Regions from separate parts of the Mesorhizobium sp. M3A.F.Ca.ET.175.01.1.1 genome, predicted to be linked through region 1. Evidence: predicted binding sites of a transcription regulator. Region 1 holds the regulator's gene; the other holds the start of a gene.
What was found. Region 1 encodes LexA, which represses DNA repair genes until DNA is damaged. Its sites were predicted from a motif close to TGTTCNNNNTGTGTTCNG; they were not measured.

Region 1 (14,855 bases):
GGTGACGACGACGCTGGAAGCGGTTGACATTATGGAGCTCATGAAGCTCCTGCCACACCGCTATCCGTTTCTCCTGATCGACCGCATCGTCGACATCGACGGCGACGACTCCGCCGTTGGCATCAAGAACGTCACCATCAACGAACCGCATTTTCAGGGCCATTTCCCGCAACAGCCGGTGATGCCCGGGGTGCTGATCATCGAGGCGATGGCACAGACGGCGGGCGCGATCTGCATCCGCAGCCTCAATACGGAAAAGCCGTCGCTGGTCTATTTCATGACGATCGACAACGCGAAATTCCGCAAGCCGGTCGTGCCTGGCGATCAGCTCAGGATCCAGGTCAAGAAAATCAAGAAGCGCGGCAATCTGCTCAAATTCGCTTGCGAGGCGATGGTGGATGGCGCAAAGGCCGCTGAAGCCGAGGTTTCGGCTATGATGGTCACCGGCTGACGGTTTGAAATGCTTATGAAACTCCAGACATCAATCCATCCTTCGTCGATCGTCGAAGAGGGCGCCCAACTTGGCGAGGGCGTGCGTATCGGGCCCTTCTGTCACGTCAGCGCCGACGCCGTGATCGGGGACCGGGTCGAACTGGTCAGCCACATCTCAGTGATGGGCGCGACGACCATTGGCGCGGCGACGAAGGTCTATCCGATGGCGACGCTCGGAGCGCCGCCGCAGAATACCAAGCACAAGGGCGGGCGCACCACACTGGTCGTGGGCGAGAATTGCACCATCCGCGAAGGCGTCACGATGCATCTCGGCACGGATTCCAGCCGCGGCGAGACGACGGTCGGCGACAATGGCAACTTCCTCGCTTATGCCCACATCGCCCATGATTGCGTCGTCGGCAGGAACGCCACCTTCGCCAACGGGGCGACGCTCGGCGGACATTGCGAGATCGGCGACAACGTCTATATCGGCGGCCTCACTGCCGTTCATCAGTTTGTCCGCATCGGCAACAACGCTTTCATCGGCGGCTGCTCGGCCGTAGTCGGCGACGTCATTCCCTTTGCGATCGCCGTCGGCAATCGCGCCAAGCTGCGCGGGCTCAACATCGTCGGCCTGAAGCGCTCAGGTTTGCCGCGTGCCGAAATCTATTTGCTGCGCAAGGCTTACAGGATGATCTTCGACCATTCCCGCACCGTCGGAGAGAATGTCGAATTTGCCAAGGCGGAGTTCGGCTCGTCGCCGACGGCGATGAAGATGATCGACTTCATCACCAGTCGTGGCAAGCGGCACTATGCCGTCCCGCCGCTCAAGGGTGGCGGCGACGATGACGATGGCGATGACGAGGGCTGAGCCCGCTGGACAAGGGCCTGCACTCGCGCCGGGTTCCAGGGTCGGCATCATCGCCGGTGGCGGCAGCCTGCCGGTTGAAGTGGCGGAAGGTCTGGCCAGCCAGGGACATTCGCCTTTCGTCATCCTCGCCGAAGGCGAGGTGGATCGCGAGGCGGACTTCGCCGTCTACGAACAGGCGACCCTCGCGCTGGAAGACATCGGTTCGCTGCTCCCCGTGCTGAGACGTCAAGGCATCAGCCATCTGGTTCTTGCCGGCGAGATCAGGCGCAGGCCACGGCTGACCAGACTGCGTCCCACCCCGGGTCTGCTGGCGATGATCCCCACCGTGATCATGGGACTCTCGCGTGGCGACGACGGGCTGTTGAAAGTTCTCACACGCTGGCTCGAAAGGCGCGGCATCACGGTTGTCGGTGCCCATGAGATTGTTCCTGAGCTTGCTGCCAGCCAGGGCACACTCACCACGGCCGGACCAAGGCAATCCGATTGGCGCGACATCGAGGCGGGCCGCGCGGCGGCCAAGGCCATAGGCGCGCTGGATGTCGGCCAGGCTGCGATTGCGATCGGCGGGCGGGCCATCGCGCTGGAAGGCATTGAGGGCACCAACGGCCTGCTCGAAAGAACACGGGAGTTGCGGGGACACGGCAGGCTCGCCGGAAAGACGCGCGGCGTGCTGGTCAAATGCGCCAAGCCCGGCCAGGAACTGCGCGCCGACCTGCCTTCGATCGGCCCGCAGACGGTCGAGGCGGCGCATGCCGCGGGCCTGGCCGGCATAGCTGTCGAAGCCGGTCGCTCGCTTATCCTCGAAGGCCCGGCGACGCTGGCGCGTGCCAACGCGCTGGGTCTGTTCATCGTCGGCCTGCCCGCGACGGAGCCGGCCGATGGCCGGTGAGAAGGCACTCAGGATCGCGATCGTGGCCGGGGAGGAATCCGGCGACCTGCTGGGCGCCGACATCGTGCGGGCGCTCGAACGGGCGACGGGCCGCAAAATCCAACTCCTCGGCATCGGCGGCCGCCATCTCCAGGAACTGGGGCTCGCGCCGCTCTTCAACGGCAGCGATATCGCGCTGATGGGTTTCAGCGCGGTGTTGCGCGACCTGCCGCGCCTGATGCGGCGCATCAGCCAGACGGCCGCGACAATCGCCGCCGAGCGGCCGGACTGCCTGATCACCATAGACAGCCCGGATTTTTCGCTGCGCGTCGCGAAGAAGGTTCGTGCCGCCAATCCGGCCATACCGATCGTCCACTATGTCTGCCCAAGCGTGTGGGCTTGGCGGCCGGGCAGGGCGGTGGCGATGAAGCCCTATGTCGACCACATCCTCTGCATCCTGCCTTTCGAGGTCAAGGCGCTCGCTGCCCTCGGCGGCCCGCCCGGCACATATGTTGGTCACCGCCTGACACGGGATCAGGGTGTGCTTGGTGCTGCCAAGGCGCAAGCGGCGCCGCGCGACCTTTCCGCCGACCGCGTGAAGACGCTGCTCGTGCTGCCGGGGTCGCGCCGCGGTGAGGTGCGCCGGCTGCTCGAGCCATTCGGCAAGACAATCTCGGTCCTGCACCAGCGCGGCCACCGATTGCGCCTATTGCTGCCGACGGTGCCGCATGTCGCCGAACTGGTCAGGGCGTCGATCGCGACCTGGGACGAGAAGCCCGAGATCATCACCGATGCGGAGCGCAAATGGCAGGCTTTCGGCAAGGCCGATGCTGCCCTGATCGCCTCGGGAACCGTTTCGCTGGAACTTGCGCTCTGCAGCGTCCCAATGATCTCTACCTACAAGGTCGATCCGATAGCGAGGCAATTGCTGCCGCATCTGATCACGACCTGGTCAGCGCTGCTGCCCAATCTGATCTCCGATCGAGTCCTGGTTCCCGAATTCTACAATCAGTTTGTCAGGCCCGAGAATCTGGCACGTCAGCTGGAAGCGCTGTTCGCCGATAGCGGCATGCGGGCGTGGCAGAAGGCCGGCTTCGCAGAGATCGCCAGGCGAATGGCGACCGAGAAGCCCTCCGGAGAACTCGCCGCCGAGGTGGTGCTGGAATGCATCAAGAGGAAGTGGTGAATAGTGAAGAGTGAATAGTGAATAGTGAATAGTGAGTGAGAAGGTGTCCCTCGCTATACTATTTCACCATTCACATTCACCATTCACCATTCATCGTTCACCGCTTCGCGATCGGCACGTAGTCTCGCTCCGTGGCGCCGGTGTAGAGCTGGCGCGGGCGGCCGATCTTCTGGTGCGGATCCTCGATCATTTCCTTCCACTGCGCGATCCAGCCGACGGTGCGGGCGACTGCGAACAGCACGGTAAACATCGTGGTGGGGAAGCCCAGCGCCTTCAGCGTGATGCCGGAATAGAAATCGACATTCGGATAAAGCTTCTTCTCGATGAAATAGGCGTCGGTCAGCGCGATCTTTTCCAGTTCCATCGCGATGTCGAGCATCGGATCGTCCTTGATGCCGAGCTCGCCAAGCACCTCATGCGCGGTCTTCTGCATGATCTTGGCGCGCGGGTCGTAGTTCTTGTAGACGCGGTGGCCGAAGCCCATCAGGCGGAACGGGTCGTTCTTGTCCTTGGCGCGGGCGATGAATTCCGGGATGTGGTCGACATGGCCGATCTCGCTCAGCATGTTGAGGGCCGCTTCGTTGGCGCCGCCATGCGCCGGACCCCACAGGCAAGCGATGCCGGCGGCGATACAGGCGAACGGATTGGCGCCCGAAGAGCCGGCGAGGCGCACGGTCGAGGTCGAGGCGTTCTGCTCGTGGTCGGCGTGCAGGATGAAGATGCGCTCCATGGCGCGCGCCAGCACCGGATTGATCTTGTATTCCTCGCAGGGCACGGCGAAGCACATGTGCAGGAAGTTTGCCGCGAAGCTGAGATCGTTCTTCGGATAAATGAAGGGCTGGCCGATGTGGTATTTATAGGCCATCGCCGCGATCGTCGGCATCTTGGCGATCAGCCGCATCGAGGCGACCATGCGCTGGTACGGATCCGAGATGTCGGTCGAGTCGTGATAGAAGGCCGACAGCGCGCCGACCACGCCGCACATGACCGCCATCGGGTGGGCGTCGCGGCGGAAACCGGTGAAGAAGCGCGACATCTGCTCATGCACCATGGTGTGGCGCGTCACGCGGTAGTCGAAGTCGTCCTTCTGCGCCTTGGTCGGTAGTTCGCCGTAGAGCAGGAGGTAGCAGACCTCGAGAAAGTCGCCATGTTCGGCAAGCTGGTCGATCGGATAGCCGCGGTGCAGCAGGATTCCGGCGTCGCCGTCGATGAAGGTGATCGCCGACTCGCAGCTTGCCGTCGAGGTGAAGCCAGGATCGTAGGTGAAGGCGCCGGTGGTGCTGTAGAGCGAGCCTATATCGATGACGTCAGGCCCAACCGAACCGCTTCGCACCTTGAGCTCATGCGTCTTGCCCGCGAGTTCCAGCCTTGCGGTGGATTCGCGCGGTTCGCCGGCCGGTTCCAGTTTCGTCGCAGCTTCGCTCATTGCAAACTCCTTTATGTTTCTCATGCCGGCAAGGCAATTCCTGCAAACGACACGTCGAAATCACCGGAATGCGCGAACTACCCACCGCATTTTAGGAGGTGCGTGCCAGATTGGGCCAAGGCCTAATGTTGCACTGCGAAACAATCCTTTCAATGCCAATCTTTTTGGGCCAGTTCACAGCTAATCGATTTGATCTCCAATCCGCGCCAGGCTCTCCTCGCGGCCGAGAACGGCAAGCACGTCGAACACCCCCGGCGATGTGCTGCGGCCGGTCAAGGCTGCTCTCAGCGGCTGGGCCACGGCGCCGAGCTTGTGGCCGCCTGCCTGCGCAACGTCACGGACGGCAGCTTCCGCGGCCGCGGCGGACCAATCGCCCGACAGCGCGGTCAGCGCGGCGTGCGCGCTGCGCAGGATGGCGCGGGCATCGCTGCCGAGCAAGCCGGCAGCCTTGTCATCCAGCGTCAGCGGCCGCTCCGCGAACAGGAAGGCGGCGCCGTCCACCAGTTCCACCAGGGTTTTTGCCCGCTCCTTCAGACCAGGCATGGCGGCGAGCAACTGTGCCTTGCGCTTATCGTCGAGCCGCGCGGCAAGCGCCGGACCGCCTTCGAGATAGGGCAGGGTGGCGACGAAGATGTCCAGGAGAGCCTGATCGTCCATCCTGCGGATATGAACGCCGTTCAGCGCCTCGAGCTTGGCGAAGTCGAACCGGGCCGCGCCCTTGTTGACATCGCCGATGTCGAACCATGAGACCATGTCCTTGATCGACATCACCTCATCGTCCCCATGGCTCCAGCCGAGCCTGGCCAGATAGTTGAGCAGCGCTTCAGGCAAATAGCCCATGGCGCGATAGGCTTCGACGCCGAGCGCGCCGTGGCGTTTCGACAACTTGGCGCCGTCGGCGCCATGGATCAGCGGGATGTGCGACATCGACGGCACGGCCCAGCCCATGGCGTTGTAGATCACGGTCTGGCGCGCAGCGTTGGTCAAATGATCGTCGCCACGGATGATGTGGGTGACGCCCATATCGTGATCGTCGACGACGACGGCATGCATATAGGTCGGATTGCCGTCCGAACGCAGGATGATGAAGTCGTCGAGATCCTTGTTCGGAAAGCGCACCTCGCCCTGCACGCGGTCGTGAACCACGGTTTCCCCCTCGGTCGGCGCCTTGATGCGGATCGCGCCCCTGACGCCGGCGGGCGCCTCGGACGGGTCGCGGTCGCGCCACTGTCCGTTGTAGCGCGGCGGCAGGCCCTTGGCGCGCGCCGCCTCACGCATCGCCTCGAGTTCTGCCGGGGTTTCGTAGCTGTAATAGGCCTTGCCCAGGCGCACGAGCTCCTCGGCCACCTCGCGGTGGCGCGGCGCGCGCTCGAACTGCGAAACCGCCTCGCCGTCCCATGAAAGACCGAGCCAGGTCAATCCATCAAGGATTGCAGCGGTCGCGGCCTCGGTGGAGCGCTCACGATCGGTGTCTTCGATGCGCAGCAGCATCGTGCCGCCCGTGTGCTTGGCGTAGAGCCAGTTGAACAGCGCGGTGCGCGCCCCGCCGATGTGCAGGTAGCCTGTGGGCGAGGGGGCAAAGCGGGTGACGACCTTGTCGGACATGGGACTCTCGAAGAAGCACTGAAGCAGGCGTGATTGCGGCGGGCTTTCGCGCGGACGGCGTTCATGTAGCATAGGAGGTCTGGGGCGCAAGGGGCAGGCCCGATGGCTGGACGTGGCCGGGGTGCGGAGGATGGCGGTGGGACGGCAGCTGGCGTCAGCGAACGCCTGCTGTTTGCCGGCACTGCGCCGATTGAAGCAGGACCGGTCTTGCTCCTGGAGCCGCGCCAGCCTGCGCAGATTGTTTCTCCCGACGGCACGGTCGACCGCCCTCCGCCGGCCACCATCGATCGCGTCCGCCGGCAGTTCCGCCGTGCCTCATTGTCCGCGTTCGGCCAAAGCGTCGCTGCCGCAGGCACGAAGGAGCTGGATCGCGGCATTGGCTTCCTGCTCGTGCCGGTTTTCCTTGCCGCCGGCGTGATCCTCTACTTCTCGCTGTCTACGGAACCAGATCTCTACAGGCCGCTGGCGACAGTCGCGCTTATGGCCGCCTGCGCCGCGGTTTCGCGCTCCTGGCCGAAGACGCATCTGCTCTTCATGGCCGCGCTGTTTTGCGCGGTCGGCTTTGTCGCTGCGAAGGTCGAGACTTTGCGAGCGGCAACGCCGATGCTCGGCGGCGAAATCCAGACAAGGCTGACAGGTCGCGTCGTCATCGCGGAGCCGATGGCCAATGGCCGCGTAAGGCTGACCATCGACCTGGTCTCAACCGCGCACCCGAAGCTGCGCTATGCACCCGACCGCGTCCGACTTTCGGCACGGCGGATCCCGCCAGGCTTGACGGCTGGATCGCTGGTGACGGGTTATGCACGCCTATTATCGCCAACAGGCCCCGTTCGCCCCGACAGCTACGACTTTTCCTTCGACAGCTATTTTTCTGGTATCGGCGCCAGCGGGTTTTTCCTGGGCGATCCGAAGGTTGTGACGGCAACGGAGGCACCGTTCGGCGCACGCACCGCGTCCGCAATAGAAAACGCGCGCGAGACCATTGCCGATCACATCAGAAGCACCGTCGGCGGTCCCGAAGGCGAGATCGCGGCGGCGCTGATCGTTGGCGTTCGCGCCGGCATTCCAGAAGACATCAACGAGGCGATGCGAAGGACCGGCATCTACCACATCATCTCGATTTCGGGACTGCACATGGCGCTGGTCGCCGGCACGATCATGCTTTTGCTGCGCGGCGCCTTCGCGCTGCTTCCCGATTTCTCTTCCCGCCGGCCGGTCAAGAAATATGCTGCGGCGATCGCGCTGCTGTCGATTGCAGCCTATCTGGTCATTTCCGGCATCGTTGTGGCCGCCGAACGAAGCTTCATCATGCTGGCGGTGATGCTGGTTGCCGTTGTCTTCGACCGGGCGGCGCTGACCATGCGCAACCTGGCGATTTCGGCAATCGCGGTGATCGTGGTTTCGCCGCATGAAGTGGTCGGCCCAAGTTTTCAGATGTCGTTCGCCGCGACCGCCGCCCTTGTCGGCGCCTATGCCGGTTGGGCTGACTACCGCGCCGACAAAGTGAGAGCGCCACCGGCAAAGCGCTCGTTTCTCGGATACCTGTCCCGGAAGCTGGCGGTTGGCGTGGGCGGCGGCGCGATGACATCAATCATCGCCGGAAGCGCAACGGCGCTGTTTGCCATCTGGCATTTCCAGCGCGTATCGCCGCTCAGCCTGCTGGCCAATCTGGCAGTGATGCCGATCGTCTCGCTGGTTGTCATGCCGTTCGCGGTCTTCAGCGTGCTGATGATGCCGTTCGGCTTCGACGGGCCTTTCCTCTATGTGATGGGCAAAGGCCTGACGGCGATGGTCGCCATCTCGGGATGGTTTTCCGAACGTTCACCAGTGGATGCAGTGGGGTTGATCTCGATACAGTCTGTGCTGCTGGCGACGGTCGCGCTGGTCATCGCGACCATGGCGACCACCTGGCTCAGGCTCGGCGCCGTTCCCTTCGCGATTGCGGCCTTGTTGGCCATTCCGCATGTCCGTACCCCGGATGTGCTCATCTCCGAGGATGCGCATCTGGTTGCGATGCCGATCGGCGGCGGCGAACTCGCCATCAATCGAGCAAGCTCGAACGAGTTCATAACCGACAACTGGAAACGGGCGCTGCTGGCCGAAACGATCGTGCCGCCCGAGACATTCGCAAACGGGACGACGGACATCGCCGATCCTGTCGACCTGCCGCCGGGTTCGCCCTTCTATTGCACCGGCGACCTCTGCATCGGCCGGCATCCTTCCGGTGCGATCGTCGCGCTCGCAGAGAATCGCGACAGCGCCAAGCCGGCCTGCGGCTTCGCCGATCTCATCGTCATCAATGACGCCACGGCCTACAATCCTTGCCGGGATCCCCGAATCCTCGTCGTGACCAAGCGGCAATTGGCACGCGACGGAAGCGCTGCCGTCTTCTTCGACCCGCAATCGGCAACCGCGCGAGCCGAGATTCAGTATGCCGTCCACAGGCCCTATCGGCCCTGGCATGAGCAGCGAAAATACTCGCGCGAGGCAAGGGGGCTGCCGCCTTACAAGCGGCCCGAAAAGCCCGACGCCAAGCCACAAACCGCTCAGTAACGGCGGATCAGCCCGACGAGCCTGCCCTGAACCTTGACCCGGTCCGGCCCGAAGATGCGGGTCTCATAGGCCGGATTGGCGGCTTCCAGCGCAATCGAAGCGCCCTTGCGGCGGAAGCGCTTCAACGTCGCTTCCTCATCATCGACCAGCGCCACAACGATCTCACCGGGGCTCGCCGTATTGGCGTTGCGGATGATGACCGTATCGCCGTCGAAGATGCCGGCCTCGATCATCGAGTCGCCTTTGACTTCCAAGGCATAGTGCTCGCCGCCGGCGATCATGTCCGGCGGCACTGTGATCGAATGCGTCTGGTGCTGGATGGCGTCGATCGGCACACCGGCGGCGATACGGCCCATCACCGGAATGGACACCGCCGAAACAGCGTCATCGTCATTGCTGGGTGCGGGTGTGCGCGAGGGCGCCGCCGGCTTGATCTGCCGGCCGAGATTGCCTTGTCCGAGGCTTCCCTGGATGACGCTCGGCGAAAACTTCTTGGCGGCGTTGAGGCCGGGCGCGATCGAATCGGGCAGCCGCAGCACTTCGAGCGCGCGCGCCCGGTTCGGCAGCCGGCGTATGAAGCCGCGCTCTTCCAGCGCCGTGATCAGCCGATGGATGCCCGACTTCGAGGCAAGGTCGAGCGCCTCCTTCATCTCGTCGAAAGACGGCGGAATGCCGCTTTCCTTGAGCCGTTCATGGATGAACATCAGCAGTTCATGTTGTTTACGCGTCAGCATGGCGGCCCCCAACGGGTTCTGGAACCAGAATCGGAAAAACAAACCCAGAACAAACACTATCTGTTCCAGTTGTGTTCCGCAACCGTTTAAAGTTTAATGAATGTGTTGACGTTTTGTTCAGCGTAGCATCAGCACGCTGCATTCGGCGCCGGCTTCAGCTGCCGGCGCAAAAGGTTCGCGCACGATCAAGCCGTTGGCATCGGCCAGCATTCTCAGCATCGAGGAATCCTGGATGCCGAACGGAGTCGCAACCAACGCTCCGCGATCGTCGCGCACAACGGCACGCACATAGTCCTGCCTGACATCGTTGGCCCGCAATGCGGCGCCCAGCCGAGCCCTGCGAACGTCCTGGCTGAAGCTGCGGCCTGCGAGGCGCGCCAGAAGCGGCTTCACGAACAGCTGCGAGCAGACAAGGCTTGCGACCGGATTCCCAGGCAGGCCGATGCAGCGGGTATTGCCGAGGCGGCCGAACATCAATGGCTTGCCGGGCCGCATGGCGATTTTCCAGAAATCGAGCTGCATGCCTTCGCCGGTCAGCACGCCATGGATCAGATCGTGGTCGCCGACCGAGGCGCCGCCGAGCGTCACGATGACATCGGCGCCGGCCGCTACGGCCTTCCTGACCAGAGCTGCGATCGCTTCGTGCCGGTCCGCGGCGATGCCGAGGTCGAGCGCGCGTGCTCCAACCGATTGCGCCACGGCGGCGACACCATAGGCGTTGGACGAGATGATCTGGTCGGGTCCAAGTTCGCTGCCGGGCGGCTGCAATTCGTCGCCGGTGGCGATGATCGCGACCAGCGGCCGCCGGACGACATTGACATTTGCATGATTGGCAGATGCCGCGAGTGAAAGTGCTGCCGGATCGAGCAGGCGACCTTTCTCGAGCAGCATGTCGCCCTGGCCGAAGTCCAGTCCGCGGAGGCGGATATTGCGGCCCGCTTTGGTCGGTTCGGTCACCTCGATGCTGCCGCCACCGATGTCGCGCACGTTCTCCTGGATGACAATCGTGTCGGCGCCTTCGGGGACTGGTGCGCCCGTAAAGATCCGGACGGCCTCGCCCTGGCCGACTGACCCCGCGAAGCCGCGCCCGGCGGATGCCATGCCGATCACGGAGAGACGCGCCGGCACCGACGCCACATCCGCGGAGCGTGCGGCATAGCCGTCCATTGCGGAAGCATCGAAGGGCGGTTGGGTGCGCAGCGCCAGCACCGGCTCGGCCAGCACACGGCCTGCCGCATCGGCGAGCGGAACGCTTTCACCCGGCAGTGGCGCGGCGCCTTCCAGCAGGCGTTCGAGCGCCTCCGCGACTGGCACCAACGCCATTTAGGCACCTGCCTTGTAGTCGCCCGACTTGCCGCCAGTCTTCTCGACCAGCCGTATGCCGGAAATCACCATGGCGCGGTCGGCCGCCTTGGCCATGTCGTAGATAGTGAGGCAGGCGACCGATGCCGCGGTCAGCGCTTCCATCTCCACACCTGTCTTGCCGGTGACTCGGGCAAGCGCTGTGACCTTCAGGCCTGGAAGCGAACGGTCTGGCTCGATGTCGACGGCAACCTTGGTCAGAAGGAGCGGATGGCAGAGCGGCACAAGCTCATGCGTCTTCTTGGCCGCCATGATGCCGGCGATGCGGGCCGTGCCCAGCACATCGCCCTTCTTTGCGTCGCCGGCCAGGATCATGTCCAGGGTTTCGGGCCGCATGAAGACGAAGCCTTCGGCGATTGCCGTGCGTGTCGTCTCGGCCTTGTCGCCGACATCGACCATGTTGGCTTCGCCCTTGGCGCTCAGATGGGTGAGGGCGGCCATCTCAAACAGCCTCGGCAGGCGCCTTGCCGGTGAGCAACAGCTGCGTTGCCGCCGCCACGTCATCCTGCCGCATGAGGCTCTCGCCGACGAGGAAAGTGCCGATGCCGCTCTCTTCCATCCGACGGCAGTCCTGATGGGTGAAGATGCCGCTTTCGCTGACCAGCAGCCGCTCGGCCGGCACCATGGCTGCAAGCCGCTCGGATACCTCGAGGCTGGTCTCGAACGTCCTTAGGTTGCGATTGTTGATGCCGATCAGCCGGGACTTAAGCGCGAGCGCACGCTCCATTTCTTTTTCGTCATGCACCTCGACCAGGGCATCCATGCCAAGTCCGAAAGCCGTCGCTTCCAGTTCGCGGGCCAGCGCATCATCGACGCTTGCCATGATGATCAGGATCGCGTCGGCGCCCAAGGCGCGCGCCTCGTAGACCTGATAGGGATCGAACAGGAAATCCTTGCGCAGGGCAGGTAGCGCGACGGCCGCCCGTGCGGCGGTCAGAAATCCTGGCGCGCCCTGGAAGGACGGACCGTCGGTGAGCACCGAGAGGCAGGCCGCTCCGCCTTGCTGATAGGCCCTGGCGAGTGCGGGCGGGTCGAAGTCGGCCCGGATCAGACCCTTCGAGGGACTGGCCTTCTTGATCTCGGCAATCAGCGCGAAGCCACCGGCCTTCCGCCTCGCCTCGAGCGCCGCAAGGAAGCCGCGCGGCGGTTCGGCGCCGTTCGCCCTGGCCTGGATCTCGGCAAGCGGCACGGCCAGCTTCGCCGCTGCGATCTCCTCGCGCTTGTATGCCTCGATCTTGCGCAGAATGTCGGACAAGGTTCTAACCGTTCGAAATCTCGACGAGCTTGTCGAGCACCGCAAGGGCCCGGCCGCTGTCGATGGCTTGTGCGGCGGCCGCAATGCCGTCGGCGAGCGTCGTCGCCTTGCCCGCCACCACTAGGCCGGCGCCGGCATTCATCAGCACGGTGTCGCGATAGGCGCCGGCCGCGCCACCCAGCATATCGCGCAGCGCCTTGGCGTTGTAGGCCGCATCGCCGCCGCGCAGCTCTTCCTTCGCGTGCCGCTTCAGGCCCATTGCTTCGGGGGTGAGGGTGAAAGTGCGGATTTCACTGCCGGCAAGCTCGGCCACCTGCGTCTCGCCGGTGGTGGTGATCTCGTCATAGCCGTCGCCATGGACCACCCAGGCATGCTCGGCGCCAAGCGCCTTCAGTGTCTCGGCCACCGGCACGATCCATTCCGGCAGGAAGACGCCCACCATCTGGCGGCTGACGCCGGCCGGGTTCGACAGCGGCCCGAGCAGGTTGAAGATGGTGCGCGTGCCGAGCTCGACCCGCGTCGGCCCGACATGCTTCATCGCCGGATGGTGCGCGGGCGCGAACATGAAGCCGACGCCCGCCTCCTGGATGCAGCGGCCGATCGTCTCCGGCGAAATATCGATCTTGACGCCAAGCGCCATCAGCACATCGGCTGCGCCGGTCAACGAAGAGAGGCCGCGATTGCCGTGCTTGGCGACCGGAACCCCTGCCGCCGCGATGACGAAGGCGGAGCCGGTCGAGATGTTGACGCTGTGCGAATTGTCGCCGCCGGTGCCGACGATGTCGATCGCGCCCTGCGGGGCTTCGACGCGCAGCATCTTGGCGCGCATGGTGGCGACCGCGCCGGAGATCTCGCTTACCGTCTCGCCGCGCACGCGCAATGCCATCAAGAATCCGCCGATCTGCCCCGGCGTCGCATCGCCCGACATGATGATGTCGAAAGCCTCGCGCGCCTCCTCGAAGGAAAGCGCGCTGCCGGAGGCGACCTTGGCTATGTGTGTCTTCAGAGCGCTCATCGTGTCTGTGCTTGGGAAACGGCGGCCGGGTCGATGCGAACGTCATATTGCGACTGCAGTTGCGCGACCAGTTGGTCGAGCAGGTCGTCGGACATGCCGGCGGCGAAGGATTTCTGCGCGTCTTCCGGGACCGAACTGCCATCCGCGCCCGCCGGCTCGAAGACTTCGGCGACCTTGAACAAGATCTGACCATCGCCGGTTGGCGATGGGATCAGACCGGTACCGCCTTCGCCGACGCCGAACATCGCGGCGGCACCTTCCTTGCCGAAATCGGCATCGTCGGCATCCCGCTTCAAGCCCCGCTTGGTTTGCTTCTCGAGCTTCAGCTCGCCGGCGATGACGTCGAGCGTCGTTCCGGCCTTGAGGCGCTTCTCCAACTCCTGCGCCCTGGCGTCGAGACGCTTGTCGGTCTCGGCGGCGGTCCAGTCCGCCGCCACCTTCTGGCGGACCTCGTCCAGCGTGCGGTCGCGCGCCGGAGTGATCGACTGCACCTCGTAGAACACGAAGCCGTTGTCGGCGGTGGTCAGGCCCTCGTTCTCGGTGTTCGGCTCGGCCGCAAAGACCGACTTGATAAGTTCGGCCGATTCCGGGAGATCGTTGACGATCGTGCCGTCGGGCCGCTGCCCGGTGCGGTCGATGGCGTCGACGGTGACGACCTTGAGCTTCAGCTTTTCTGCGGCCTGGGCGAGCGTGGCACCCGAGGCGCGGGTGTCCTCGTAGCTGTCATGCACGTCGAGCAGGATGCGGCTTGCCTCGCCCAGCGCCAGATCCTTGCGGATCTGTTCGGACACTTCGGAAAGCGGCTTGATCACCTGCGGCTTGACCTCGGTGACGCGCAGCAGCACCGGGCCGAAGGCGCCCTGAACCACCGGGCTGACCTCATTGACGTTGAGCGAGAAAGCGGCGTCGGCGACAGCCTTGTCAGCGATCTTGTCCTTGGCCAGCGTGCCGAGCAATGTGTCGGCCGGGGTCTTGCCTTCGGCGGTGACGATCTTGTCGAAGGTGGCGCCGGCCTTCAGCGAATCATATGCCGCTTTCGCCGCATCCGGCGTCTTGAACACCAGCTGTTCGATGGTGCGCATTTCGGGCGTCGTATAGCGAGCCTTGTTCTTGTTGTAGTCGTCAGCGACCTGCTGGTCGGTCACCGCCGTGGGGTCCATGATGTCCTGCGGCTCCAGGCGGGCATAGGAGAACTTGCGGTATTCCGGCGCCGCATAGTTCTTCTTGTTGGCTTCGAAATAGGCCTTCAACGCGCTGTCGGACGGCGCCTGGATCGGCTGCACCAGCGTCTTCGGCAGCACGAGATAGTCGATCGTGCGGTCTTCGCCGCGATAGAGAGCAACCGCCTTCAGGAAGGTCTGCGGCGCCTTGAGCCCGTCAGAAATCGCCTCGACGATCTGCTGGCGCACGGCGACCTGCGAGCGGTTCTTGAGGTAGTCCTCCGGGCGCATGCCCACCTGATGAAGCAGGTACTCGAAAGTCCTGCGGTCGAATTCCCCGCTGGGGCCCCTGAAGGCCGGATCCTCACGCGTCAGCGCCGCCAGCCGG
Region 2 (14,855 bases), on a different contig from region 1:
AGGTCAGCACGGTGACCCCCAGCAGGCAGAGATCGCTGCCCTTGGCTGCCTCGACCGCCGCCTTCATGGTCTTGGGATAGGCATGCAGCGTCAGCATCGACATGCCCATCCTCACGATGTTCTCGACACCTTTGGCCACCGTATTGTCGATATCGAGCAGCTTCATGTCGAGGAAGATCTTGGTGCCGCCGCTGGCGAGTTCGCGCGCGAAGTCGAGCCCGCCGGCGAAGGCGAGCTGGTAGCCGATCTTATAGAAGGAGACGGAGCCTTCCAGCTCGCGCACTGCCCTCTCGGCGTCCTTGAGCGTCGGCAGGTCGAGGCCGACGATCAGCCTGTCGCGCATCCCTTCGGCCTGCACGGAGTGCATCACGCCTCGATCCGGATGGACAGCATGCGCGAGGTTTCGATCAGTGTCCGGCATAGGCGCTCCATCGATTGGTGTAGTCGTTCGTCCCGGAACTGCCCATCCTGGTCGAAGGCCTCGCCGGCGTTCGACACCGAACATTCCGGCGTAATCACTTCCATCTGGCAGCGCACCAGCACGGCGCGCAGATGATTGATGCAGCGTATGCCGGCAAACTTGCCCTCGGAGGACGAGCAGAGGCCGACGGGCTTGGCGGAGAGCGGCCTGAACGGACGGCTGCCTTCCCTGCGTATGCGGCTTACCCAATCGATCGCGTTCTTCAGCAGCGGCGGGATCGAGCCATTATATTCGGGCGTCGCGATCAGAAGCCCGTCATGGGTGCCGATCAGCCGGCCGAGCCGGACAGCGTTTTCCGGGACGCCTTTTTCCTTTTCCAGGTCCTCGTCCATGATCGGCAACGGATAGTCGCCCAGCGATATGCGCGTCACTTCGGCGCCCTGCAAGGCGAGTTCCTTCTGCGCCACGTCGGCCGTCCGGCCGCTGAACGCGCCCGTGCGCACCGAGCCGGCGAAGACGAGGATTTTCGGGATTACTGCCATTGGCCACCTTGTTCCCGGACAGGTACAGCCAGGGGCCATTCAAATCAACGGCTGGATGAGGGGACAGGGGTTAAGGGAGTAGGGGAGTAGGGCAGTAAGGGAGTAAGGGAGTAAGGGAGTAAGGGAGTAAGGGAGTAAGGGAGTAAGGGAGTTGCCTCGATTTTCCCTATTCCCCTAATCCCTTCTCATCTAATGCGCATTGCGCCGGTAGATCCACAGCTGCGTCGGCGGAATGTTGCGAATGATGAAATCGAAATGCTTGACGGTGTAGTCGCCGCGGCCGGGCGGGATCGGCGACATCGGCCCGTAGGTCAGCTGGACGATCGGCCGGCCGGCGGGAATGCGGTCGAGCAGGCTTTCGATATAGGCGATGCGCTGGGCAACCGGGAAATTGAGCAGCGGCACGCCCGAGACGACCGAATCGAACACCATGTCACGCTTGTCGCCGAGCGTGGCATTCAGATTGAAGGCGTCGCCCTCGATGACGTTGACGCCCGGATAGAGCCGGCGCAGGTGACGCACGAAGTCGGTGGAATACTCGACCGCGTAGAGATTTTCCGGCTTCACGCCTTGGGCGAGAATGGCGCGGGTGATGACGCCGGTGCCGGGCCCGACCTCGAGCACCGGCAGGCCCGACTTCGGGTTGACGACCGAGGCCATCTTGCGTGCGGTGACCGAACTGGTAGGGACGATGGAGCCGACCGCCTTGGGCTTGTCGATCCAGCCCTTGAAGAACTTCAGCTCGTCATCGAACTTTTCCGCAAGCGCTTTGCGCAACCCGGGACCACGTGCCATGCGAGCTCTCCTCAACGCTCCCCCCGCCCCGCTACTTAACAGCTAGGTGGAACAAGGCAAGGCGTCAATCTGGCATAAGGTGTTGATGACGCTTGGTGCGGGGGCGGTAACGCAAGTCGCCCAAAAGTGCGAAGCGGTTTTGGGGCAACGACTTGCGTCAGGAAAATCTCAGCTCTCGCCGAAAGACTCGAAAAAGTCCTTCATGCGGGCGAAAAAGCCGCTCGACTGCGGCGAGTTGTCCTTCGAGGACAGCTGCTCGAACTCTTCCAGCAGCTCGCGCTGGCGCCGCGACAGATTCTGCGGCGTCTCGACCGCCGTCTGGATGTAGAGATCGCCGACATTGGGCTGGCGCAGCACCGGCATCCCCTTGCCCTTGAGCCGGAACTGGCGGCCGTTCTGGGTGCCTTCCGGCACTTTCACCTTGGTCTGCGTGCCGTCGAGCGTCGTCACCTCGAACGAGCCGCCAAGCGCAGCCGTCGTCATCGAGATCGGCACCTTGCAGTAGAGATCCGCGCCGTCGCGCTGGAAGAATTCGTGCGGTTTCACCGCCAGGAAGATATAGAGGTCGCCCGACGGTCCGCCGCGCAGGCCGGCTTCGCCCTCATTGGCAAGGCGGATGCGGGTGCCGTCCTCGATGCCGGCCGGAATGTTGACCGACAGCGAACGCTCCTCGGTGACGCGGCCCTGGCCGGCGCATTTCGGGCAGGGGTCCTTGATCGTCTGGCCGCGGCCCTGGCATTGCGGGCAGGTCCGCTCGATCGAGAAGAAGCCTTGCGTGGCGCGCACCTTGCCGTGGCCATGGCACATGGCGCAGGTGGCGGGCTGGGTGCCCGGCTTGGCGCCGCTGCCCGAACATTCCGCGCAGGAGATCGAGGCCGGAACCCGGATCTGCGCCGTCTTGCCGGAGAACGCTTCTTCGAGCGAGATCTCCATATTGTAGCGTAGATCGGCGCCGCGCTCCCGGCCGCCTGAGGAGCGGCGCTGGCGGCCGCCCATCATGTCGCCGAATATGTCCTCGAAAATGTCGGCGAAGCCGCCGGCGCCGAAGCCGTGCGCAGCGCCGTTCATGCCGCCCTGCTCGAAGGCGGCGTGGCCGAAACGGTCATAGGCCGCGCGCTTCTGTGGATCCTTCAGCGTCTCGTAGGCTTCGTTGATTTCCTTGAACTTGTGCTCGCAGGCATGGTCGCCTGGGTTGCGGTCGGGATGGAACTGCATGGCGAGCTTGCGGAAAGCGCTCTTGAGCTCCTTGTCATCGGCGCCCTTCTGCACGCCCAGCGTTTCGTAGAAATCAGCTTTCATCTTTTCCCGCTGTCCGGATGCTCAATGTCTTCAAGCATTGTTGCGACGTTTGCCGGCACGTTGTTCGATTTAGGAGCGATGATGCCCGGATGCTAGTGCCGAGCCGGGCTCCTGCAGTGTTTTTCCGTCACTTTTTAGCTCGGGGTTGCAAAAAAGCCCGGCTTTGCGCCGGGCTCTTCGCAACTATCTGCCGTCAGCCGGCTCAGGCCGACTTCTTCTTGTCGTCGTCTTCGTCGATTTCCTCGAAGTCGGCGTCGACCACGTCCGAGTCCTTGGCGGCGTCCGCCTTCGCGTCGGCTTCCGCCGCTTCCTTCTGCGAGGCCTCGTACATGGCCTGGCCAAGCTTCATCGACGCTTCGGCGAGCGCCTGCGACTTGGCCTCGATGGCGGCGACGTCGTCGCCTTCGGCAGCAGCCTTCAGCGCCGAGATGGCGTCGGCGATGGCGGTGCGGTCAGCCTCCGAGACCTTGTCGCCATACTCCTTCAGCGACTTCTCCGACGAATGCACCAGCGCTTCGGCCTGGTTGCGGGCCTCGACCAGGGCACGGCGCTTCTTGTCGGCTTCGGCATTGGCCTCGGCGTCCTTCACCATCTTCTCGATGTCGGCGTCGGACAGACCGCCCGAGGCCTGGATGCGGATCTGGTGCTCCTTGCCGGTGCCCTTGTCCTTGGCCGAGACGTTGACGATGCCGTTGGCATCGATGTCGAAGGTGACTTCGATCTGCGGCACGCCGCGCGGGGCCGGCGGGATGCCGACCAGGTCGAACTGGCCGAGCAGCTTGTTGTCGGCCGCCATCTCGCGCTCACCCTGGAAGACGCGGATGGTCACCGCAGACTGCGAATCCTCGGCCGTCGAGAACACCTGGCTCTTCTTGGTCGGGATCGTCGTGTTGCGCTCGATCAGCCGGGTGAACACGCCGCCCAGCGTCTCGATGCCGAGCGACAGCGGCGTCACGTCGAGCAGCAGCACGTCCTTGACGTCGCCCTGCAGCACGCCGGCCTGGATCGCGGCGCCGAGCGCGACGACCTCATCCGGATTGACGCCCTTGTGCGGCTCCTTGCCGAAGAACTGCTTCACGATCTCCTGGATCTTGGGCATGCGGGTCATGCCGCCGACCAGCACCACCTCGTCGATCTCGCCCGCCTTCAGGCCGGCGTCCTTGAGCGCTGCCTTGCAGGGATCGATCGTGCGCTGCACGAGATCCTCGACCAGGCTTTCGAATTTCGCCCGGGTGAGTTTCATCGTCAGGTGCTTGGGCCCGCTGGCGTCGGCGGTGATGAAGGGCAGGTTGATCTCGGTCTGCGTCGTCGACGACAGCTCGATCTTGGCCTTCTCGGCCGCTTCCTTCAGGCGCTGCAGGGCGAGCTTGTCGGCCTTCAGGTCGATGCCCTGTTCCTTCTTGAACTCGGCCGCCAGATACTCGACCAGGCGCATGTCGAAATCCTCGCCGCCGAGGAAGGTGTCGCCATTGGTCGACTTCACCTCGAAGACGCCGTCGCCGATTTCGAGCACCGAAATGTCGAAAGTGCCGCCGCCAAGGTCATAGACGGCGATGGTCTTGCCGTCCTTCTTTTCCAGGCCGTAGGCGAGCGCGGCAGCGGTCGGCTCGTTGATGATGCGCAGCACCTCGAGCCCGGCGATCTTACCGGCGTCCTTGGTCGCCTGGCGCTGGGCGTCGTTGAAATACGCCGGAACGGTGATGACCGCCTTCTCGACCTTCTCGCCGAGATAGGCTTCCGCCGTTTCCTTCATCTTCTGCAGGATCATCGCCGAGATCTGGCTGGGCGATTGCTTCTTGCCGCTGGCCTCGACCCAAGCGTCGCCATTGTCTCCCTTGACGATCTTGTAGGGGACAAGCTTCTTGTCCTTCTCCGTCACCGGATCGTCATAGCGGCGGCCGATGAGGCGCTTGACCGCGAAGATGGTGTTTTCCGGATTGGTGACCGCCTGGCGCTTGGCCGGCTGGCCGACGAGACGTTCGCCGTCGCTCGAGATGGCGACGATGGAAGGCGTCGTGCGCGCACCTTCCGCATTCTCGATCACCTTGGGCTCCTTGCCGTCCATAATGGCGATGCAGGAGTTGGTGGTGCCGAGATCGATACCGATAACTTTTGCCATTGCTCTAGTCTCTCCTCTAAGCAGGCTCTCAGGACCCTGAAAGGCGTTCCGACGAAAGCCCCTGTTCACAAGAATGCCGTCCCGTCCCGGTCTGCCAGGGCCGGACGGCTTGGCGCGTATATAAGAACAGGCTGCACGGCGCGCAAGCATCCTGCGCAAGCAGTTGGCGATCCCGTTCCGCCGCCCCAAAACGACTTGAATCAAGCATATCGCAGCCGATTTGATCGCCCGATGCGGCCGCGCGCGCCAAATCCGGCGCGGGCAAAATCGTCGCAGTCGCCGGGATCAGGCGTCGAAGGCTTGCGGACACAGCGCCTGCAGCTTCGCAGAGACATGACTCCCGCCTGCGATCACCAGCGTGATGGCGAACTGCATGCGCTGGTCGAGATCATCGGTCACGGAACGGCTCGCGCTTGGGGAAGACGGCTGCCCTTCGCAGACAAAAGCCGGCAAAGCCGCTTGGGGTCACGCCGCCCGTGAGATCGATCCATGGACGTCCGCGAGAATCTCGAACGAGCGCACGCGCGCCGCATGGTCATGGATCTGGGCCGTCACCATCAGCTCGTCGGCGCCGGTGCGGCGGACGAAGGCCGCGATGCCCTGGCGCACCGTTTCCGGCGAACCGACGACGGCGCAGGACAGCGCTTGGCCAAGCATGATCTTGGCGACCGGATCGAGGTCGCGCTCATAGTTCTCGACCGGCGGCGGCAACTTGCCGGGGCGGCCGCTGCGCAAATTGACGAAAGCCTGCTGCAGCGAGGTGAACAAGAGCCGCGCCTCCGCGTCGGTGGGCGCGGCAAAGACGTTGAGGCCGAGCATGACATAGGGCTTGTCGAGCTGCGCCGAGGGTTGGAAGCGGGTGCGATAGACCTCCAGCGCGTGCTCCAGCTCGGCCGGCGCGAAATGCGAAGCGAACGCGTAAGGCAGTCCGAGCAGCGCAGCGAGCTGTGCGCCGTAGAGGCTGGAGCCGAGGATCCAGACCGGCACCTCCTGGCCTTCGCCGGGCACTGCACGAATGCGTTGGCCCTCCTCGGCCGGCTGGAAGTAGCCCATCAGCTCGACGACGTCCTGCGGGAAATTATCGCTGGCCTCCAGGTTGCGGCGCAGCGCGCGCGCCGTCGCCATGTCGGTGCCGGGGGCGCGGCCGAGACCGAGGTCTATGCGGCCGGGGTGGAGCGCGGCCAAGGTGCCGAACTGCTCGGCGATGACCAGCGGCGCGTGGTTGGGCAGCATGATGCCGCCGGCGCCGACGCGGATCGACTTGGTGCCGCCGGCGACATGCGCGATCACCACGGAAGTCGCGGCACTCGCGATACCCGGCATGTTGTGGTGCTCGGCAAGCCAGTAGCGCCTGTAGCCGAGCCGTTCGGCATGGCGGGCGAGGTCGAGCGAATTGGCGAGCGACTGCGAGGCGTTGCCGCCATGGGTGATCGGCGACAGGTCGAGAACCGAAAGGGCCGTCATGTCTTACCTCTCCACGATGTTTTTTGCTGCGGAGCATCGGTCGCTCCGCGATCGCCGATGCGGGGCGATTGTGGATCGATGTCGAAGGGGACCGCGGTCATGAAGGTCCGGGCTTTGACCGGCCCGATATAGGCACTCGCCCTGGCCGCCGCAAACAAGGGGAGCGGACCAAGGATTGGGCCAGATACAACGCTTGTCCCCCAATGCGCAGCGGTCCTTGAGGACATGCCATTGCCAGCGACCTAAGCCGCTGTCTTTCGGTTTTCCCGACGCGTCTTCAGGCAGCAGGCTTGTGGTTGTTCTCGTCCGCCTCGTCGTCGACGACGATGGTCTGCTGCGCGGCCAGGAAGTTGCCGACGTGGCTCAAGCCTTCGAAATGGTCGCAGAACACCTTCACCACCACCAGCAGCGGCACCGCCATCAACGCGCCGATGAAGCCCCACAGCCACGACCAGAAAGCGATGGCGATGAAGACTGCGACCGCATTGATCTCGAGCCTGCGTCCCACCATTATCGGCGTCACGAACTGGCCCTCGACCAGATCGCAGAGCAAGACGAAGCTCGGCGCCAGCAGCGCGTAGGAAATGCTGTCGAAGCTGATCAGCGCGATTATCGTTACCAGCAGAAGGGTGATCAGCGCCCCGACATAAGGCAGGAAGTTGAGGAGCGTCGCCGCCGCGCCCCACACCTGTGGGTTGGGCATGCCGAGCCCCCAAAGGCCCATTCCGATCACCGTGCCCAGCCCCACATTGATGACGGCCACCGTGAGCAGGTAATGCGAGATTTCGCGCTCCACGTCGTAGACCACGCGCAGCGCCCGCTTCTTCTGGCTGAGGCTGGCGAAGGACTGGATGATCTTCTCGTAGAAGAGCGTGCCGGAGGCGAGCAGGAACAGCGACAGCACGAAGACGATGGTGATGCTGGTGCCGGCCGACAGCACATTGCCCGCGGCAGTGGACAGGATGCCGGAGGGCGCCACCGAGACCTTCTGCACGCCGGGTTCCTGGGACGTCTCGGTGAGCCCGCCCAGCTGGTGAGAAATTTCCATGATCTTTTCGAGCGGCCGTTTGAGCTGTGCCAGCCGCTCGGTCAGCTGCATGCCGATCGAGGAGGAGTTGTTGATGAGCTCGATGACCGGACCGCTGAGCAGGTAGCCGGCCGACGCGATCAGGAAGACCGAGAGCAGCACCAGCAGTGTCGCCGAGACCACATCGGGTATGCCGTGCTTGCGCAGAAAGCGCACGATCGGCGTCAGCGTCAGCGCCAGCAGGAAAGCCAGGATGACCGGCATGAAGAAGTCGCGCCCGAAATAAAGCGCATAGACGCTCATCAGCAGGAAAATGCCGATCAGCAGCGAACGCATAAGCCGCACTTCCGGCCCGACCTTGGGCGGATCAGGGGTTTCGGCCATGCCTGCGCCCGAGGTGGTCGACTCGGCTTTCATCCTTTCCCCTCAGGCGCCGCAATGGGCGGCATGGGCGGAAACGCCCCTGACGCGCCAAAAGTTCCGTTAGCCGAGGGCGACGGAAGCATCGGGTCCGTCGCCCTCAGAATGTCGGCCAGGCTACTGCGCCGCCACAGCCGGGACGGGCTTTGCCGTCTCCTTGCGCACGATCGGCGCCACCTTGGTGCCGTAGAGCTCGATCGCCTTCATGATCTTGGCATGCGGCATGGTGCCGATCGCCATCTGCACCAGGAAGCGGTCGTTGCCGAAGATCTTGTGCTGCGCGACGATCTTTTCCGCGACCTGCTCGGGACTGCCGACGAACAGCGCGCCGTTCGGTCCGCGCGACTGGTCGAAATGCGCCCGCGAGGTCGGCCCCCAGCCGCGCTCGCGGCCGATCCGGTTCATCACCTCGGCCTGCGGCGCGTAGAAATCGTCGGCCGCCTTCTCGGTCGACTCGGCGATGAAGCCGTGCACGTTGAGGCTGGTGGCAAGCGAGCCCGGGTCGTTGCCGGCCCGCCTTGCCGCTTCGCGATAAATCTGAAACAGCGGCGCGAAGCGCGCCGGCTCGCCGCCGATGATGGCGAGCGCCAGCGGCAGGCCGAGCGCGCCCGCGCGGGCGGCGGACTGCGGCGTGCCGCCAATCGCGATCCAGATCGGCAGCTTCTCCTGGTGCGGTCGTGGATAGACGCCGCGACCGTTGATCGGCGCCCGCAGTTTGCCGGACCAGGTGACCTTCACGCTGTCGCGGATGGCGAGCAGCAGGTCGAGCTTTTCGGCGAACAGCTCGTCATAGTCCTCGAGCTTGTAGCCGAACAGCGGAAAGGACTCGATGAAAGAGCCGCGGCCGGCCATGATCTCGGCGCGGCCGCCGGACAAGAGATCGAGTGTGGCAAACTGCTGGAAGACGCGCACTGGATCGTCGGATGAGAGCACGGTGACCGCGCTGGTCAGCTTGATGCGCTTCGTGCGCTCCGCCGCAGCGGCCAGTGCCACGGCGGGCGCCGAGGCCGCGTAGTCGGGACGATGATGCTCGCCGAGGCCGAACACGTCGAGGCCGACCTGGTCGGCCAGCTCGATTTCCTCGATCAGGTTGCGCAGCCGTTCATGCGGGCCGATGGCGCCGGGACCCGGTTCCGGGCTGACATCCGCGAAAGTGTAGAGGCCGAGTTCCATTTTCATGCATCCTGGTGCGCTGTTTGCGCGTTGTCTCTCGGCGCTAGAGGTAGCGATCGGCGGTGCCGCCCGCCAGTGGCGCGATTCGTGAACAGTGCATCGCGCGAACCAGGACGTATCCCGCCGGCAACAGCTCAGAATTTCATGGCTGGCATACCGATTTGGCGCTTGAACTCATGACTTTCGCGCGTATGTAAGCGTCGCGAATTGACTGCAAGGAAGTGGACTTGGCTATCTACAGGGAAAAAGACATTTTCGAGCGGCGCAACGCCGCGAACGAGGCAAAGAAGGCGCTCCTTGAGCGCTTCAAGGCAAGGCCGGCCGCCGACGACCCAGCGGTGCTGGCGCGTCAGGCCGAGCGCAAGGCAATTCTCGAGGCCCGCGCTATCCGCGAGGCCGAGAAGGCCAGGCTGAAGCAGGAAAAGCTGGCGCGCGAAGCGGCCGAGAGGGCCGAGCGCGAGGCAGCGGCTGAAGCGGCTCGCATAGCCGCCGAAGAAGTGGCGGCAGCCGAGGCCAAGATCCGCGAAGCCGAGGAGAACGAGCGCATCGCGCGCTTGCTCGCCGACGAGGCCGAGCGTAAGGCCAAGCGCGATGCGCGCTACGCTGCCCGCAAGGCGCGCGTCGGCCGGACGCCGCCAGGCTTCTCCGCCCGCTAACAGCGGTTTCGTTCCAAGATGGCTCAGGGTCGCCAGTGGCGGCCCTGAAGGCGTTTGTCCTGGTGTCTTTGCTCGGGCGTGTCAGGCGACCAGCTTCAGCCCGACGATGCCGCAGACGATCAGGCCGATGCAGGCAAGTCGCACCACGGTCGCCGGCTCGCCGAGGAGCCAGATGCCGAGCAAGGCCGTGCCGACGGTGCCGATCCCGGTCCAGACCGCGTAGGCCGTACCGACCGGCAGCGTCTTCAGCGCCAGGCCGAGCAAGCCGAGACTGATGATCATCGAGGCAATTGTCAGCACGGTCGGCATCAGCCTCGAGAAGCCGTCCGTGTATTTGAGGCCGACCGCCCAGCCGATCTCGAACAGACCGGCGAAGAACAGAAAAATCCAGGACATCACAGTCACCCCATCGATCCGGCATCGCGTGTTGCGAATGCGGGAAGTGGCGGGTCGTCCCGGCCAAGTTTCATGAAAAGCGAGGTCGTCCTCGCTGCGCTGAAATACTGCATGTCACGCAAAACTGTGCAGCGGTCTTGCGAAAACGACATGCATAAAACAAAGGTCTAGAGCGCGTCGCTGCCCAGTTCCCCGATCAACAAAGCACCGGCAGCACTGTCCATGCTGCCGGCTGCAAATTGAGTCGAGAAGGATCGTGAGAGGCTATTTTTCCTTGATCCTGATCGCCTTGACGGGCGGCGCCTTGAGGGCCGGGGCCGCGGCAGGCTTCTTCGCGTCCTTCTTCGGCTTGCGGGGTTCCTTGCCCGCCTTCATCGCACCTTTAGCCATGATTCGCTCCTCCGCTTGTGGGCAGCCAAGTGAAACAAGAGAAGCGCCCGACCGCAAGTGGCTGCGCATGGTCGGAGCCGGTTTCGGCGATTTCGATCAGTTTGCTCGGCACGGCGCGGACTCGGAAAGCAGCGACTGAACTATAGCGCTAACCCCGCCGTGAACCTCGGGACCGCTGGCGCATTGTCTGTGGAGCTTAGGTCGCCGCGCCGCTAAGCTCGTCGGCGTCAGACAGGTCAGGAACGCGAATGGCAGGGCATGCCGGTTCGAAAAGGGTGATCTATGCCGCGCTCGCCGGCAACCTTGCGATCGCGTTGACCAAGTTCGCCGCGGCCCTCTTCACCGGCTCGTCCGCCATGCTGTCGGAAGGCGTTCACTCGCTGGTCGACACAGGCAATGGCGCACTGCTTCTCTATGGCATGCATCGCGCCGCGCGCCCCGCCGACCACACGCATCCGCTCGGACATGGACGCGAGCTCTATTTCTGGAGCTTCATCGTCGCGCTTCTGGTTTTCGCGCTCGGCGCCGGCGTTTCCTTCTATGAGGGCATCATCCACATCATGACGCCCGAACCGGTCGTCAACGCCAAGGTCAACTATGTCGTGCTCGCCTTGTCCTTCCTGTTCGAAGGCAGTTCCTGGCTGGTGGCGCTGAAGGAGTTCCGTCGCCAAAAGGGCCGGCAGGGCTGGCTCGAGGCGGTGCGCCGCAGCAAGGATCCGAGCGTCTATACCGTGCTGTTCGAGGACAGTGCGGCGCTGCTCGGACTGATGGTCGCATTTGCCGGCATCCTGTCAGCCGAACTCCTGGAAATCCCCGAGCTCGACGGGCTCGGCTCGATCGGCATCGCGATCATCCTCGGCGCGACCGCCATCTTCCTGGCGCGCGAGAGCAAGGGCCTGCTGCTTGGCGAGCCCGCTTCACCGGAGGTGCAGAGGAAGGTGCTGGCGATTGCCGGCCAGGACCCGGCCGTGCAGCAGGCGAACGGTATATTGAGCGTCCATATCGGCCCGGAGGAGATCGTCGCCGGCTTGAGCATCGAGTTCGAGGATCACCTCACCGCTCCCGATATCGAAGCTTGCGTCGAGCGGCTGGAGGCGCGGCTGAAAGAAGAGATGCCGCAGATCACCAGACTGTTCGTCAAGCCGCAGGCGACTGGCACATGGGAGCTGCGGCGCAGGGCCATCGCCGAGGCGGCCGGCGAGGACTAGGCTTAGGACAAACTCTTGAGGAGGAAGGCTGATGAAGATCGACGGCGGATGCCATTGCGGCGCCATCACCTATGAGGCGGAGGTCGATCCGGAAAAGACCTCGATCTGCCACTGCACGGATTGCCAGCAACTGACCGGCACCGCTTTCCGCGTGACGGTCCCGGCGCCGGAAAGCAACTACAGGATCACCAGCGGCACGCCGAAGGTCTACATCAAGACCGGCTCGAGCGGGGCCAAGCGCGCGCAGGGCTTTTGCGGCGAGTGCGGGTCGCATCTCTATGCCACGTCGGTGGGCGACGGACCGAAAATCTATGGCATCAGGGTCGGCACAGCGCGTCAGCGCGAGGAGCTCGTTCCCAGAAGACAGGTCTGGCACCGCTCGGCGCTGCATTGGCTGCCTGAATTCGAAGGCATGACGACGATCGAGGAGCAGTAGCAGCGAAGCCCTTGGCGATTGGCGGAAGCCTTCTCACCTTCGTCATCCTCGGGCTTGACCCGAGCATCCATTCCGTGACGTCTCTTGAAGCGCGCGGCGGCACAGAACTCTGCACCGCGGCAACGCCGGAATGGATTCTAGGGTTGGCGCGCGTCGCTTCGCTCCTTGCTCCGCCATAGAATGACGAAGCGATGGGCGTTCTGACCTATCTCCAAGGTATGCACCTAGGAAGAATCGCTCTTTCCAACCTCCGCGTCGAGCAGCTACTCGCTGTCTTCCACGACCCTAAGCCGTAACTGGCCTGTCTTGGAATCCGCCACCCGCGCGCTTGGCTCGATCCTGGCCGGACCGCCGCGGGCCGGCTCGGTTTCGCCTTCGGCGAATTCCAGCGCCTCGATCTTCTGGCCGCGCTTGGTGACCTTCGAGGTCGAGACGAGGATGTCGTCTATGTCCTTGGCTGCCTGACCGAAATGCGTCTGCAGGCGACGCACCCGCTCGTCGACGCGCCCCACATCCTCCATCAGGCGGATCACTTCACCCTGGATCAGATGCGCCTGCTCGCGCATGCGGGCATCCTTGAGGATAGCCTGTATGACCTGGATCGACAGCATCAGCAGCGACGGTGAAACGATGACGACCCGGGCGCGATGCGCCTTCTGCACGACCGCCTCGAAATTCTCGTGGATCTCGGCGAATACCGATTCAGAAGGCACGAACATGAAAGCGGTGTCCTGCGTCTCGCCCTGGATCAGGTATTTCTCGGCGATATCGCGGATATGCACCTCGATGTCGCGCCGGAAGGCCTGTGCCGCCGACTTCTGCAGGTCGGCGCCTTCGGCGGCACGGATGGCGTTCCAGGCTTCGAGCGGAAACTTCGCGTCGATGGCAAGCATCGGTGCGCCGTTGGGCATCCGCACCAGGCAGTCTGGCCGGCTGCCGTTGGAGAGGCTTGCCTGAAACTCGTAGGCGCCGTGCGGCAGGCCGTCGGCGATGATCGCCTCCATGCGCGATTGGCCGAAGGCGCCGCGCGTCTGCTTGTTGGACAGGATCGCTTGCAACTGCACCACCTGGCCGGCGAGCGACTGGATGTTGCCCTGCGCGGTATCGATCACCGCCAGCCGCTCCTGCAGCCTGGCCAGGCTTTCATGCGTCGACCTGGTCTGTTCGGCCATGGTCTGGCCGAGGCGACCGGTCATGGCATCGAGACGCTGGCCGAGCGACTGGGTGAGTTCGGCCTGTCTGGCGCCGAACACTTCGGCGATCGCCCCCATGCGCCCCTGCATCTCGGCCTGGGCCTGCAGGATGTCGGCCATCCGGGCCTCGGTGTCGCGCGCATGGTCGGCGGCTTCGCTCGCTGCGATCGCGCGCGCCCCGGCGGCGCGCCATAGCGCCACGACGAGCGCCACGAACAGAGCCAGCAGCAGAAGCGCGCCAACAAACAGCGCTTGGCCCAGCGTGATCGTGGTGGCGCCGAGCCGCGCGACCGGTTCTGAAAAGATCGAGGTCGTGTCGTTCATGGCGGCACCATAGCCGATTCGGTCGCCCGGCACAGATCAAAACGTGAACAGTCCACCGGAGCCCCGGTTGACGCTTTTCCAGCGAGGTCTTAGGTGAGACGCCATGTCGATCAAGCCGCTCATCATTCTTCCCGATCCTCTCCTGCGCCAGGTTTCGAAGCCGGTCGAGCGCGTCGATGGCGACCTCCGCAGACTCGCCGACGACATGCTGGAGACCATGTATGACGCGCCGGGCATCGGCCTGGCAGCGGTCCAGATCGGCGAGCCGCTGCGCATGCTGGTCATCGACCTTGCCAAGGAAGGCGAGCCGCCGGCCCCGCATGTTTTCATCAATCCGGAAGTCCTCGAAAGCTCCGACCAGCGCTCGGTCTATGAGGAAGGCTGCCTGTCGATCCCGGACTACTATGCCGAGGTCGAGCGTCCCGCCGCCGTGCGGGTGAAATATCTCGACCGCGACGGCAAGCTTCAGGAGATGCAGGCCGAAGGGCTGATGGCGACCTGCCTGCAGCATGAGATCGACCATCTCAACGGCGTGCTGTTCATCGACCACATATCCAAGCTGAAGCGCGACATGGTGGTGAAGAAGTTCAAGAAGCTCGCCAAGGACAAGGCGCCGGGCAAGATGGTGGGCTAGGGGATCATGCCCCTTCGCGTCATCTTCATGGGCACGCCGGAGTTTTCGGTGCCGACGCTGCGCGCCGTCGCCGAGGCGGGCCATGACGTCGCCGCCGTCTACACGCAGCCGCCGCGCGCCGCCGGCCGCCGCGGACTGGAATTGACGCCCTCGCCCGTGCAGCGCGAGGCCGAACGGCTGGGCATCGCGGTGCGGACGCCGGCTTCGCTCAAAGGCGAGGCCGAGCAGCAGGCGTTCGCCGCCTTGCAGGCCGATGTCGCCGTAGTCGTCGCCTATGGCCTGCTGCTGCCGAAAGCGGTTCTCGAGGCAACCAGGCTAGGCTGCCTCAACGGCCACGCCTCGCTTCTGCCGCGCTGGC

Region 2: EN818_RS12495 (DNA recombination protein RmuC) is a predicted target of LexA. The motif match lies at 13,896-13,913, and genes of this name have one in related genera.

The regions. Positions count from the first base shown of each region.
Region 1 covers NZ_SRTP01000001.1:348,415-363,269, forward strand. Annotated here, with positions in the region: gene fabZ (3-hydroxyacyl-ACP dehydratase FabZ) at 1-451, shown strand, start outside; gene lpxA (acyl-ACP--UDP-N-acetylglucosamine O-acyltransferase) at 467-1,303, shown strand; gene lpxI (UDP-2,3-diacylglucosamine diphosphatase LpxI) at 1,284-2,192, shown strand; gene lpxB (lipid-A-disaccharide synthase) at 2,182-3,357, shown strand; gene gltA (citrate synthase) at 3,455-4,783, opposite strand; gene gltX (glutamate--tRNA ligase) at 4,964-6,388, opposite strand; gene EN818_RS01775 (ComEC/Rec2 family competence protein) at 6,491-8,941, shown strand; gene lexA (transcriptional repressor LexA) at 8,935-9,675, opposite strand; gene glp (gephyrin-like molybdotransferase Glp) at 9,793-10,998, opposite strand; gene moaC (cyclic pyranopterin monophosphate synthase MoaC) at 10,999-11,478, opposite strand; gene trpC (indole-3-glycerol phosphate synthase TrpC) at 11,480-12,292, opposite strand; gene trpD (anthranilate phosphoribosyltransferase) at 12,297-13,307, opposite strand; gene EN818_RS01805 (peptidyl-prolyl cis-trans isomerase) at 13,304-14,855, opposite strand, start outside.
Region 2 covers NZ_SRTP01000004.1:199,034-213,888, forward strand. Annotated here, with positions in the region: gene pyrF (orotidine-5'-phosphate decarboxylase) at 1-367, opposite strand, end outside; gene EN818_RS12435 (NADPH-dependent FMN reductase) at 367-963, opposite strand; gene pmtA (phospholipid N-methyltransferase PmtA) at 1,153-1,758, opposite strand; gene dnaJ (molecular chaperone DnaJ) at 1,927-3,057, opposite strand; gene dnaK (molecular chaperone DnaK) at 3,260-5,176, opposite strand; gene EN818_RS12455 (LLM class flavin-dependent oxidoreductase) at 5,642-6,640, opposite strand; gene EN818_RS12460 (AI-2E family transporter) at 6,918-8,084, opposite strand; gene EN818_RS12465 (LLM class flavin-dependent oxidoreductase) at 8,205-9,260, opposite strand; gene EN818_RS12470 (DUF6481 family protein) at 9,488-9,916, shown strand; gene sugE (quaternary ammonium compound efflux SMR transporter SugE) at 9,998-10,312, opposite strand; gene EN818_RS34295 (hypothetical protein) at 10,577-10,702, opposite strand; gene EN818_RS12485 (cation diffusion facilitator family transporter) at 10,951-11,910, shown strand; gene EN818_RS12490 (GFA family protein) at 11,942-12,346, shown strand; gene EN818_RS12495 (DNA recombination protein RmuC) at 12,610-13,863, opposite strand; gene def (peptide deformylase) at 13,967-14,497, shown strand; gene fmt (methionyl-tRNA formyltransferase) at 14,504-14,855, shown strand, end outside.